DNA from 3 places in the Arthrobacter sp. C152 genome. Region 3 is predicted to be linked to each of the others. Evidence: predicted binding sites of a transcription regulator. Region 3 holds the regulator's gene; each other region holds the start of a gene.
What was found. The regulator HrcA, encoded in region 3, represses chaperone genes, less so after heat shock. The targets are predictions, from matches to a motif close to TTNGCACTCGNNNNNNNCGAGTGCNAA.

Region 1: the regulator HrcA is predicted to act here: its motif matches at 2,319-2,345, upstream of ACYSM9_RS10610 (Hsp20/alpha crystallin family protein).
Region 2: the regulator HrcA is predicted to act here: its motif matches at 1,901-1,927, upstream of ACYSM9_RS13445 (FmdB family zinc ribbon protein).

Annotation. Positions count from the first base shown of each region.
Region 1 covers NZ_JBTZSU010000012.1:16,706-20,977, reverse strand. Annotated here, with positions in the region: gene ACYSM9_RS10625 (hypothetical protein) at 1-221, shown strand, start outside; gene ACYSM9_RS10620 (FAD-dependent monooxygenase) at 262-1,860, shown strand; gene ACYSM9_RS10615 (hypothetical protein) at 2,009-2,197, shown strand; gene ACYSM9_RS10610 (Hsp20/alpha crystallin family protein) at 2,421-2,843, shown strand; gene ACYSM9_RS10605 (NAD(P)H-hydrate dehydratase) at 3,034-3,930, opposite strand; gene ACYSM9_RS10600 (histidine phosphatase family protein) at 3,932-4,272, opposite strand, start outside.
Region 2 covers NZ_JBTZSU010000018.1:31,783-36,054, forward strand. Annotated here, with positions in the region: gene ACYSM9_RS13430 (GNAT family N-acetyltransferase) at 1-213, opposite strand, end outside; gene galU (UTP--glucose-1-phosphate uridylyltransferase GalU) at 219-1,124, opposite strand; gene ACYSM9_RS13440 (5-formyltetrahydrofolate cyclo-ligase) at 1,236-1,856, shown strand; gene ACYSM9_RS13445 (FmdB family zinc ribbon protein) at 1,983-2,252, shown strand; gene cpaB (Flp pilus assembly protein CpaB) at 2,422-3,156, shown strand; gene ACYSM9_RS13455 (AAA family ATPase) at 3,432-4,272, opposite strand, start outside.
Region 3 covers NZ_JBTZSU010000008.1:158,921-163,192, forward strand. Annotated here, with positions in the region: gene ACYSM9_RS08550 (DUF4870 domain-containing protein) at 1-277, opposite strand, end outside; gene ACYSM9_RS08555 (DUF3097 domain-containing protein) at 400-1,251, opposite strand; gene hrcA (heat-inducible transcriptional repressor HrcA) at 1,430-2,443, shown strand; gene dnaJ (molecular chaperone DnaJ) at 2,528-3,655, shown strand; gene ACYSM9_RS08570 (16S rRNA (uracil(1498)-N(3))-methyltransferase) at 3,658-4,272, shown strand, end outside.

The DNA of each region.
Region 1 (4,272 bases), on a different contig from region 3:
TCGGCGCGTACCGCGGCCTCTACGAGTGGGACGGCGCGCAGCGCGCGGGCGATTACGCCGCCGCACTGTGGCGTGTCCTTGAACTGGTCAGCGTTCCCGGGTCCATCAGCTACAAGGTGCTGCCCGGATTGCGCCGCGACGAGGTCCTCGCAAACCCGGCCACCATGGAAGGTGCGGAGGAAACCGGCCACGCCTGGTGGCGGCTCCTCAGCCCTGCGTAACGGCGCTGCTCAACGGGGCATGGCGGCCGGGGAAGAACCGATGGCAGACACGGACGTCCTGGTGGTCGGCGCCGGGCCGGCGGGACTCACCACAGCGCTGCAGGCCCATGCGCACGGAGCCTCGGTCCGCGTGGTGGACCGTCGGCCGGAGCGGTTCCGCCCCTCCCGGGCCATGATGCTGCACGCCCGGGCACTGGAGGGCCTGCGCCCGCTGGGCGTCACCGGTGCGCTGCTGGCCCGCGCCGACACTGGGCCGGAGGCGCGCCTCCACCTCGGCCGGCGCGTCGTCCAGGCCCGGCTGGGCCACGCCGACCTGCCGGACACCGCCTTTCCGCACCTGACCCTGGTCCGGCAGGCCGACGTCGAAGACGTTCTCTGGCAGGAACTGCAGGCCCGGGGGATCCCCGTGGACTGGGGTGTGGAGTTCCGCGGCCTTGAACGACCGGAAACCGGCGGCCTCACCGCCACCCTTCATGGGCACGGGCAGGAGCAGTTCCGCTGCCATTTCCTGGCTGGCTGCGACGGGCAGTCCAGCACCGTCCGCACGGTCCTCGGGGCCCCGTGGCGGGGCGGGCCCTACCCGGTTCAAGCCGTGTTGGCGGACCTGGAGCTCGACGGCGGCCTGGACCCCGGCGTGCTGCACGCCGCCGTCGGCCGTTCCGGACTGGCGTTCCTGTTCGCGCTCGGGGAGGGGGCCACGTGGCGCCTGCTGGCCACCCGCCCCGCCGAACCGGCGCCGGACGCACGCTTCGGCCAGCTGGGCCCGCCCGTCCCCGCCGCGGAGGTGGCCCGGCTGCTGGCCGGGTCCGGCCTGGAAGCCACTGTCCGGGACGTGCGCTGGTCGGCGCAGGTCCCGCTCCAGCACCGCCTGGCCGGCACCTTCGGCGGCGGCCGCATCTTCCTCGCCGGGGATGCGGCGCACGCCCACTCACCCGCCGGGGGCCAGGGAATGAACAACGGCATCCTGGATGCCCTGAACCTCGGCTGGAAACTCGGGTTCGCCTCCACCGCCGGCAGGGCCGTTCCGGAACTGCTCGGGTCCTACGGGCAGGAGCGGCAGCTGGCGGCGCGGCGGGTGCTTGCCCTGACCCATCTCATCTTCTTCTTCGAGGCCTCGCCGCATCCGGCCGCGCGCCTGGTCCGTGGCCTGCTGCCGTCCTCGGCTCCGCTGCTGCCGGTGCTGCTCCGCCGCCGGCGCCTCACAGCCCTGGGGATCAGGCTGCTGGCGCAGCCGTTTGTGCGGTACCGGCACAGCCCCCTGTCCCTGGACGAGACGCCGCGCAGTGTCCGGTGGCCGCGGCCCGGCGACCGCCTGCCGGATGCACCGGCCAGTGTGGCGGAACGCTCCGTCCAGCTGCACGAGCTGACCGCGGTGCCCGGGGTCCACGTCCTGCTGGAGCGCGACGCCGTCCCTGGCGCCCTGGGTGCCGACCTTGCCGACCTTGCCGACCTGCCCGACCTCGCCGGGCCGGTGGCGGCCGGACGCGGCCCTCTCGTCCACATCCACCGGCTCACCAGCCACCCGGGCCGGGGCCTCGTGGCGGTCCGGCCGGACGGGTACGTGGGCTTCCGCTGCGCGGAGGCGGATCCGGTGCAGCTGCGCGCCTGGCTGCGGCTGGTGGGCGCGGTCCGGGACTGACAGCCGTGATGCTCTATCACTTTTGGCCCCCAAACCGCCGCCTTAACGACCAAAGCTGATAGGGCAACGGGAGGGTAGTTGCCGGACGGCGGCAGGCGTATCCTGTTTCCTTCAAGGCACATCCGCCCAGCGTGAGAGGGGAAGTTGCATGACCATCCCGCCAGTGCACGAACCTGAGCCGTTCCCGCCCGAACCCGGCCCCGAACCCACATCACCGGATCCCACCCAGCCGGGACCGCCGTCGCCGAATCCGTTCCCCGCCCCGCAGCCGCCCGGGCCGTTGCCCATCCCGGATCCCGGGCCCGCGCCGCTCCGGCCGGACCCCACCCGCGACTGACGTACGGCCCGCGGTAACACTGGAAGAAGGGGCTTTCCGCGCCTGCGGCAGCGGTGCGGGGAGCCCCTTTTCCGTGCCCTGCGCAGCCCTGAAAAAGTTCCAAAAATCCGGTCCGCAACCCCTTGAAGACCTCTTTCTCCGGTGCTAAAAAATCTATATCAGCCAATACAGATCAGGCTGAGTGGGAAACCATGTTGGACCATCTCTTACGAGGAGGGAAGCCATGTTGATGCGAACCGATCCGTTCCGCGAGTTGGACAGGCTGGCCCAGCAGGTCCTCGGCACGGCGGCACGTCCGGCGGCCATGCCGATGGATGCGTGGCGTGAGGACCACGACTTTGTCGTCGCCTTCGATTTGCCCGGCGTCGCTGTGGACTCGGTGGATCTGGACATCGAACGGAACGTGCTGACGGTGCGCGCGGAGCGCCCGGACCCCGTCGGCAAGGACACCGAACTCATCGCCTCCGAGCGGCCGCGCGGCGTCTTCAGCCGCCAGCTGATCCTCGGCGACACACTGGATACCGAGCACGTGAAGGCCAGCTACGACGCAGGCGTCCTGACGTTGCGGATCCCCGTCGCCGAAAAGGCGAAGCCGCGCAGGATCGAGATTGAAACGAAGGGGGCCAAGCAGGAAATCGCCGCATAGTTCCTGGAAAGAATCGGGAAGCGGGTAGATCTGTTGACTGCCTTTTTGGGGCGGATCGCCATTCTGTGCACGCCACAGCGCCAGACAGCGCATCGGCAGCGAGGGCCTGAGCTTCCCGACCCGGTGGCCCCCGGCTTCGGCCGGGGGCCATCCCTGTCCCAGGCCATCCCTGTCTCAGGCCATCCTTGTGTCAGGAGCCGAGCTCGAGCATCAGGGCCGGCAGTTCGTCGGAGAGCTCCCTTGCCAGGAATCCCAGCGGTCCCAGCCTGCTGGCCAGGCGGTCCGCTGCCGCCGCGTGCAGGTGGGTTCCCCAGCAGGCGGCCTGCGCGTTGGATGTGCCGCGGGCCCGGATCCCGGCGATGGCGCCCGCCAGGACGTCGCCGCTGCCGGACGTCCCCAGGCCGCCGTAGCCGGTGGTGATCTTCCACAGGTCGGATTCCTCGGGCGCAGCCCCCGGAGGCCGGGCGATCAGCCCCTGGCAGCTGACCACCGCGTCATAGCGGCGGGCGATGGCTGCCACATCCGCTTCGAGGTCACCCGGGTCACGGCCCAGCAGGATCCCCGCCTCGGTGGGGTTGGGGGTGAGGATCAGGCGGCCGCGCCACGGGTCCAGCCGGTCCTCCAGCCCCGGGAGTGCGCCCAGGGCGTAGGCATCAAGCACGACGGCGGGACCTCCCGGGCGGGCGCCTTCCCTTTCCTCCCGCGTGAGCAGTTCCCGCAGCAGCCCGCCGGCCAGGTCCAGGTCATCCAGCCCGGGCCCCACCAGGATGGTGTCCGCCTGGTCCAGGTAGGAATCGATCCGGTCCAGCTCCGGCTTGACCGAACCCTCCGCGGTTTCCGGCAGGCCCAGCGCCCCGCACTCGGGCAGCGCCACACCCACCTGGACGGCGACCGATTCCGCCACCGCCAGGGTCAGCTTCCCGGCCCCCGCGCGGAGGGCGGCCGCGCCCGCCAGCATGGCAGCGCCGGGCGTGGCTCGGGCACCACCCACCACCAGCACCGACCCGCGCGAGTACTTGTCCTCGCCGGGCGCCGGAAGCGGCCATTCGCGCAGGAGCGACGGCGTCACCAGCGTGGCGGCGGCCATGTCATCCTTGCGGCTGGACACGGGTATCCCCGGCATGCTCGGTCACGGTGACGCCGAACTCGGTCAGGTGGTCCGCCACATTGAAGCTCTCCAGCGTCCAGGGGCCGGCGCCGGACGGGCGGACAAACCGGGTCAGGGAGGCGTTCAGGATGGCCTCCCTGGCCGCCAGGTCCAGCAGCTCCTGCTCGCTGAGGCCCTCCAGGACGTACCGGAACAGCATGATCACGGCGTCGTGGCACACCAGCAGGACCCGGTGGCCCATGCCCAGGCTGTTCAGCTCGGCCAGCACGGACCGCAGCCGCAGGGCCACATCCGCCCACGATTCCCCGCCCGGCGGCCGGT
Region 2 (4,272 bases), on a different contig from region 3:
GCCCTGTGCAGCCTGCGCATTCAGCGAGCGCACCATGTGCCGGTAATCCGGCAGCCCGCCGCCCGGCTCAGGATTGGAGGCCTCCCAGGGTGCAAGCCATTCGCTGTTCCGCGACCGCACCTCGGTCCACTCTTTCTTGTCGCGGTACCTGATGGGACGCAGGACGAGGTCGCCGCATTCCAGGGAAACGGGCCAGATGGGGCCAGCGCGCACCGGCGTTACCCGGACAGGCCGGCGGCGAAGCCGGGCAGCCACTGCCGCAGGCCGGGGCCGAGGTCATCACTGTCGACGGCGAGCTGGATGCAGGCCTGGAGGTAGCTGAGCTTGTCGCCGGTGTCGTAGCGGCGGCCACGGAACACCACGCCGTAGACCCCGTAGCCCTCCCCCTCGCCGGATGCCAGTTCCTGCAGGGCATCCGTCAGCTGGATTTCCCCGCCCCGGCCCGGTTCGGTTTCTTCGAGGACGCCGAAGACGGCGGGGTGCAGAACATAGCGCCCGATCAGGGCGAGGTTGGACGGGGCTTCCTCCGGCGCAGGCTTTTCCACTAGGCGGTTCACGCGCACGTAGCCCTCGCCGTCGAATTCCTCAATGTCGGCGCAGCCGTACGCACTGATCTGCGCAGGCTCCACTTCGATCAGCGCGACGACGGAGCCCCCGGTCCTGGCCTGGACATCGATCATCGTGCTGAGGAGTTCGTCGCGGGGGTCGATCAGGTCATCGCCCAGCAGGACAGCGAAGGCTTCCTCCCCCACGTGCTGCTTGGCCCGGAGCACGGCGTGGCCAAGGCCCAGGGGGTCGCCCTGCCGGACATAGTGGATATCACCGAGTTTGCTGGCGTACTGGATGGCTTCCAGCTTCGCGGTGTCGCCCTTTTCCTCCAGCATCGCTTCGAGCGAGGGCACCCGGTCAAAGTGGTCCTCGAGCGCGCGTTTGTTGCGCCCGGTGATCATCAGGACGTCGTTGAGGCCAACGGTGACGGCTTCCTCCACCACGTACTGGATGGCAGGCTTGTCCACAACGGGAAGCATTTCCTTGGGCATGGCCTTGGTGGCGGGCAGGAACCTGGTGCCCAGGCCGGCTGCGGGGATGACGGCTTTGCGGACCCTCGGGTTACTGGTAGTCACCGGACTAATCTAACGTCAGCGTCAAGCATTTCCGTAACCATCGAAGCCCCGGCAGGCCCGCGGCGGACCGCCGGACGCCGCGACCGCGGCAGGCAGAGCAGGAAGGACACCATGCTGCAGGAGTCGAACACCATCAAGGACGGCATCCGTGCCGCGCACAGGCGCCGGAGGGCCACGCTCACCCATGAGCAACTCGAAGCCGCGGGCGCCGGGCTGGCACGTCATGGCGAGACCTGGGCGGGGTCTGTGACCGGCGGGCGGCCCGCAACGGTGTGCGTTTACCTTGGCGTGGGAAAGGAGCCTCCCACCCTGCCCCTGGTCGCCGCCCTTCACGGCAGCGGCCACAAGGTCCTGCTTCCGGTGTGCGAACCGGGCCGGGAATTGAGCTGGGTGTTCTGGACTCCGGATGTTGGCTTCGTCCGCAGCAGCTACGCACCCATCCTTGAACCCGAGGGGCCCCGGTACGGGCCTGACGTGGCGGGAGAGGCCCAGGCACTCTTCATTCCGGCGACGGCTGTAGACCTGGCGGGGAACAGGATCGGGCAGGGCGGCGGCTACTACGACAAGTTCCTTGGCCATCTGGCCACGGCCGGGAAGGATATTCCACTGGCCGCGGTTATCTACGACGAGGAACTGCTGCCCGCGGGCAGGATCCCGGCCGAAGAGTTCGACCGCCCGGTTCCGGCCGTGCTCACGCCCTCCGGGTTCAAGCCCCTGGGCGGGGGCGCCTGACCCGGGCACGACCACGCACCGCCGCGCAGCAGGTAATGCTAGAATTAGCACTCAGGCCCTGCGACTGCTAATGGTTCACCAAGTGGCAGCACGGGACCTCTCGTTTGCCCAAGAGGAGGAGCACCAGTGCCAACATATGCTTACGCCTGCAAGGATTGCGGCCACGCCTTCGACATCGTCCAGTCATTCTCGGACAGCAGCCTGACCTCATGCCCCGAATGCGACGGAACGCTGCGCAAGAAGTTCAACAGCGTCGGCGTCGTCTTCAAGGGCTCGGGCTTCTACCGCACCGACTCGCGCGATTCCAAGGGCAGCTCCGTCTCCCCCGCGCCGGCTGCAGCCTCGGCGGCTCCTGCTGCAGCGCCCGCCCCGGCGCCGGCAGCAGCGGCAAGCTAGCCCCTTCAAACTTCGTCCGCGGCCGGCGCCTTCCAGCGCCGGCCGCTGTCGTCCACCCGCAGCTTCTGCGGTGACCGCGCTGCCGCCAACTTTTGTTCCTTGCGGCTGCTATCCACATAGCCAGAGATCTCCCTGTCAGGCCTCGTTCGCGCGGCGTTAGCGTGGGCGCATGTCTGTTCATCCCTTCCGCGGCCGGCGCGGCAATGCCCGCCGCACGGGCAGCCCGCGCCCTTCCAGCCGTTCGCGTCCACCCAGCAGGCCCCGGACCGTCCGCTTCGCCGCATGGCTAAGCCGTAACCGGCGCCTCGCAGCGGCATTGCTGCTCTGCGCGGCCGCCGCGTTAGCGGTGCAACAGCTGACCCCGGCCCCGCTCAGCACCGTGGCGGCACTCTCCGCGGCCCGCGACCTGCCGGCCGGGACGGCCCTCGCCGCGTCAGACCTGGCCACCGTTCGGGTGCCTCCCGGGGTAGTTGCTGATGGCTTCCTCCAGGACCCCGGCGCCGCGGCCGGTAAACAGCTGGCCACGCCGCTGCGCAAAGGGCAGCTCCTGACTGACGCCCAACTGCTGGGCCCGGGGCTCCTGGCGGGAACCCCGCCGGGCTCGGCGGCCGTTCCCCTGAGAATGGCGGACGCCTCATCCACCCAACTGGTGGCCCCGGGCCAACTGGTGAACGTTGTCCTCACATCGGCCAACGGATTCGACCAGCAGGGACCACCGGAGGTGCTGGCCTCCGCCGTTCCCGTCCTGTGGACCTCGAACAAGGGCGGGCAGAGCGGACAGTGGCTGGGCACCACGGAAACGGATGGACTGATCGTCGTTGCCGCCGGCCCCGAGCAAGCGGCCCGCCTCGCAGGAGCGTCCACACAGGGCCGGTTGTTCTTCGTGCTGGTCGGACCTCCGTAGACGCCGCAAGCCCACTGCCACTTGGCATTCCGGTGCCACTCAGGCGTCCGGGCCACGCGGGCAGGGGCCGGCAGCGGCACTGGGACATATCGCGGCCCCGCATCGCGGTGACTGCCGCGGCCCACAGCCCCGGCGCCCACACCCAGCGGCGGCGGGCTCTGCTCCTTCAGCCAGGCGTCGTGGTCATCGTCCAGTCGCCCCGAGTGTGGCGGTTGTCGGGGTTACCCCCCGGCACGGAGGCTGTCGGGGTTACCCCACTGCGGAGGCTGTCGCGGTCATCCCCAGTGCGGAGGCTTCTGCTCCTTCAGCCAGGCATCATGGTCATCGTCGCGGTCTCCCCAGCTGCGGGCGTCGTCCTCTGCGGCCTTGGCCGGCAGGATGCCGCCGGCGGCACGGGCCCGGGGCTGGGACGGGGTTCCGGCCGGGTTTTCGGCCCCCGAGGCCGCCGTTCCGTTGGTCATGTCTTCCTGCTGCATGTCTTCCTGTGACGGTTCTTCCGGTCGATTCACTTCCAGCGGATTGGCACCCTGTTGCGTGGCTTCCCGGGGCTTGGTTTCCCGTGGGATCTCTTCCTCAGCCATGGGGCCGGCCTCCTTACCGTCCGCGCCGGCAGCCGGCGAGTGGTTGCGCCCGCTTGCACCGGCAGGGCCCTGGTCTCCGCGGGCTCCCGCCTGGCGGGACACGTACGCGACTCCCGCAGCGGGTGTATCAATTCCATTGAGCGCCTGGTCAACGTCGTCGTCAAGGAAACCGCCGGACGTCGCGGCCCGGCCGGGCAGCACGACTTTTTCCAGGCCAAGGTACCCCGCAATCCGGTCGGCGCAGGCCGACGGATCGGTGAACACCTCGATGGTCCACAACGGCATGTACCGCCAGCCAAGCCGCTCCAGTAGCTGCGGGCGGAGCCTGCTCCGTTCACGCACGCTCATGGTGCGGTACTGCTCCGTGCCATCAGACTCGATCGCCACCGGCCAGGGCAGGTCGGCGTCATCCTGCCCCATGGTGCTTAGGGGATCAGCCGCGGCAACCACGTCGATGGCGCCGTCGTACTGGTGCCATACCCTGGCGCCGCGGGCGCGCAGCCGGTCCCCGAGGTCCGCCACCAGCGGATCTGCG
Region 3 (4,272 bases):
CGGGAATGAACACCAGGATGTTGGCCAATACCGCGGCGATCGTGGGTGGCAGGCTGAAGTTCAGCGCCTCTTTGGATTCCTGTGCCGTGAAGGGGCCGCGGTCCCGGAAGATCAGGTAGATCAGCAGCGAGGGAACACATCCGAGGATGCCGCCAAAGTGCGCCAGGGTTGCCCATTGGCGGTCTTCGCTGGCCGTAAGCGGCAGGGCGTTGGCCGGCACGCCATGGTACTCGGAACGGCCCTGGCCGTCCCTGTGATCACGTGCGTTTTCTGCCACAGTCTGTTCCTTCTGACATGCATTGGTGCTGACTAAGTGCTGGTGCCTTGCTCGCGGGGACGTCGACTGGACGTTCCCCGGCAGTATCAAGAATACTGGTTCGCTGCCCCCTTGGAGGTCCTTCAGGGCACCGTGAGGAAGTCGATCACTTCCTCGACCCTGCCCAGCAGTGACGGTTCGAGGTCTGCGTAGGTGCGTACCGCGCCCAGCAGCTTTTGCCATCCCAGCCCGATGTCCTCCTTGGTTTCATGCGGCCAGCCGAAGGCCTTCAGGATCCCCGTCTTCCAGTCCTGTCCCCGCGGGATGGCAGGCCATTGCCCGATGCCGAGGACGGAGGGCCGGATCGCCTGCCACACGTCCACGTAGGGGTGGCCGACGATCAGCACGTTCCCGGCGGCGCCGGGCGAAGCCATCACGGCATCGGCGATGCGGGATTCCTTGGAATCGGGCACCAGGTGGTCCACCAGGACGCCCAGGCGCCTGCCGGGGCCGGGCCGGAAGTCGGCCACCGCGGCGGCCAGGTCGTCGATGCCGTGCAGCGGCTCGACGACGATGCCCTCCACGCGGAGGTCGTCTCCCCACACCTTCTCCACCAGTTCGGCGTCGTGCTTGCCTTCCACCCAGATCCGGCTCGCCTTGGCCACCTGCGCCCGCTGGCCCTGGACCCGGACCGACCCCGAGGCGGTCCTGCCGGGGGCTGCCCCGGCCGCCGCGGCCTTCGGTGCGGGCGGGACCAGGCGGATAGGCCGGCCCTCCAGGAGGAAGCCGAAGCCCAGGCGGAAGGAGCGGGACTTGCCGCGGCGGTCCTCGAGTGCCACCACATGCATGCCGCCGGACTTCTCCACCCGGGTCACGGCCCCCACCCAGCCGGACTGGACGTCCTCCAGCACCATTCCCCGTTCGACGGGAACTTCGGGCAGTTCCGTGCGGGCTGGCGCGGACATGTCGCGGGGGCCCCAGTTCTGGTAGTCCATGGATGTGATCCGCCTAGCGCTAGGTAGTAAACACCGGAATTTCGCCCGGAGCGGTACCAATGCTAACAACGCGCCAAGGCATAATAGACTGTTAGCACTTAGGCATGTCGAGTGCTAACCCTGGTGGAGTCAGCATGCAGGCGGGGCGGAGGCCCCGGACCATGGATGGAGGTGGAGTGTGAGCGAGCCACGCAAACTGGAAGTGCTGCGGGCCATCGTGGAGGACTACGTCCACTCCCGCGAGCCGGTCGGCTCCAAGGCCCTGGTTGAGCGGCACCATCTCGGCGTCTCCAGCGCGACCATCCGCAATGACATGGCCGCCCTGGAAGACGAGGGGCTGATCACCGCGCCGCATACCAGCGCGGGACGCATCCCCACCGACAAGGGCTACCGGCTGTTCGTGGACCAGATTTCAGCGGTGAAACCCCTCTCCGCGGCTGAGCGCCGGGCCATCCAGTCCCTGCTGGAGGGCTCGGACGATCTCGACGACGTCCTGGACCGCACCGTGCGGTTGCTGGCCCAGCTGACCAACCAGGTGGCGGTGGTCCAGTATCCGCACCTGAGCAGGGCCCTGGTCCGGCACATCGAATTCGTGCTGCTTGCCCCGCGCAAGGTGCTCGTCGTCCTGATTGCCAACAGCGGCAAGGTGGAGCAACGCGTGATCGACGTCGGGCAGGACCTCGGCGATGACGCCGTGGCAGCCCTGCGGACACGGTTCCTCGCCGCGCTGGCCGGCACCCCGTTGAGCGAGCTCGCGCAGGCGCTTCCCGCCGTCGTTGCCGCTGCCGCCCCCGCCCAGCGGCAGGCGGCGCACGCGCTGGCCCACGGCCTTGAGGCCCTGGCGCACAACAGCCGGGAGGACCGGATGGTGATGGCCGGGACCGCCAACCTTGCCCGGTCCAACGTGGACTTTCCGCTCAGCATCGGGCCGGTCCTTGAGGCGCTGGAGGAACAGGTGGTGATGCTGCGGCTGCTGAGCGAAATGGCGCAGGACCACCGCGGCGTAGCTGTCAGCATCGGGAGGGAAAACCCGTACGACGGGCTGGCCGAGGCATCAGTGGTGGCCACCGGGTACGGGCCCGGCAGCGCCGCGAAAGTGGGCATCCTCGGCCCCACCAGGATGGACTATCCAACCACCATGGCTGCGGTCAGGGCCGTGGCGCGCTACCTTTCCAGGATTCTGGGCCCCTGACCGTCCCGCGCCCGCCGGATCCTGCAGCGGGCGCGGGCGGGACAGCCCCAGTACACGCAGTACAACAAGGAAGAGATACGAACTTTGAGCAGCCACTATGACGTCCTTGGAGTCTCGCCGGAGGCAACCGGGGAAGAGATCAAAAAGGCCTACCGCAAGCTGGCCCGCACCCTTCACCCGGACGTGAACCCCGGTGAGGACGCCGCGGAGCGCTTCAAGGCAGTAACTCACGCCTATGAGGTCCTGTCCGACCCGCAAAAACGCCGGGTCTACGACACCACCGGCAACGAAAACGGAACCGACAACGGCTTCGGCGGCGCCGGCTACGCGGGCCAGGGCTTCGCGTTCCAGGACATCTTCGACACCTTCTTCGGCGCCGGCGGCACCTCCGGGCCCGCCTCCCGGGTGCGCCGCGGCCAGGACGCCCTCATCAGCGTCCGGATCGACCTCCGGGACGCCGTCTTCGGCGTGAACAAGAAGCTCGAGGTGGACACCGCGGTGGTCTGTCCCACCTGTGACGGGTCCTGCTGCCGCCCCGGGACACAGCCTGAGCGGTGCGATATCTGCGGCGGCAGTGGCCAGGTCCAGCGGGCAGTCCGGTCCATCCTGGGACAGGTCATGACGGCGGCGCCCTGCGGCACCTGCGAAGGGTTCGGCACGGTCATCAAGGACCCCTGCAACGAATGCAGCGGCCAGGGCCGCATCCGCAGCCGCCGGTCGCTGACCATCAAGGTCCCGGCCGGCGTCGCCACCGGAACCCGGATCCAGCTCTCCGGGCAGGGCGAGGCAGGTCCCGCCGGCGGCCCCGCCGGGGACCTCTACGTGGAGATCCGCGTCAACAACGACGCCACCTACGTCCGGGAAGGCGACGACCTGCACGCCACCTTGCATATCCCGATGACGGCGGCCGCGCTGGGCACGGACGTCAGCCTGGAAACGTTCGACGGAACCCAGGAGATCGACGTCAAGCCCGGAACACAGTCGGGGGAAATCATCACACTCCGCGGGCTGGGGGTCACCCATCTGCGCGGCTACGGCCGCGGCGACCTCAAGGTCCACCTCCAGGTGGACACCCCCGCCAAACTGGATTCCCAGCAGGAAGACCTTTTGCGGCAGCTCGCCAAGCTGCGCGGTGAACAGATCACCGAGGGCAAGCTCGCGGCCAGCGGCGGTGTGTTCGCCAAGCTCCGGGACCGGCTCGGTAACCTGTAGCGGTGAGCAACCCCGTCTTTTTCACCGCCGCAGGCTCGCTGGACGCCGTGTCACCGGGAGACGTCTTCGTCCTTGAGGGGACCGAGGCGAGGCATGCGGTCACCGTCAAGCGGCTGGCGCCCGACGAGGCTGTCGACATCGTCGACGGCGCCGGCACCCGCATGACCGGGAAGGTGGTGTCGGCCGCTGCCTCACTGCTGGAGGTGGAGTGCGGTTCCGTTGCAGTGGAGCAGCGCCCGGACATCCGCCTGGTAATGGTCCAGGCCCTGGCGAAGGGCGACCGGGACGAACTGGCCATCGAGACGGCCACCGAACTGGGCATCGACGCCGTCGTGCCCTGGCAGTCCGAACGCTCCATCGTGCGGTGGAAGGGTGACCGGGCGGCCCGCGCCCACGCCAAGTGGCAGTCCGCCGTCGCCGCGGCGGCGAAACAGGCGCGCCGCGCATGGATCCCGGACGTCCGGCCCGCCGTCGAGACCGCGGGGCTGTGCGCCGCTGTTGAAGCGGCGGACCTTGCCGTGGTCCTGCACGAGGACGCCGTCCGGCCGCTGCGGTCCGTACTCGAGGGGTGGCAGGGGCGGGAGGCCCAGGGCCCCCGCGAGGTGCTGCTGATCGTC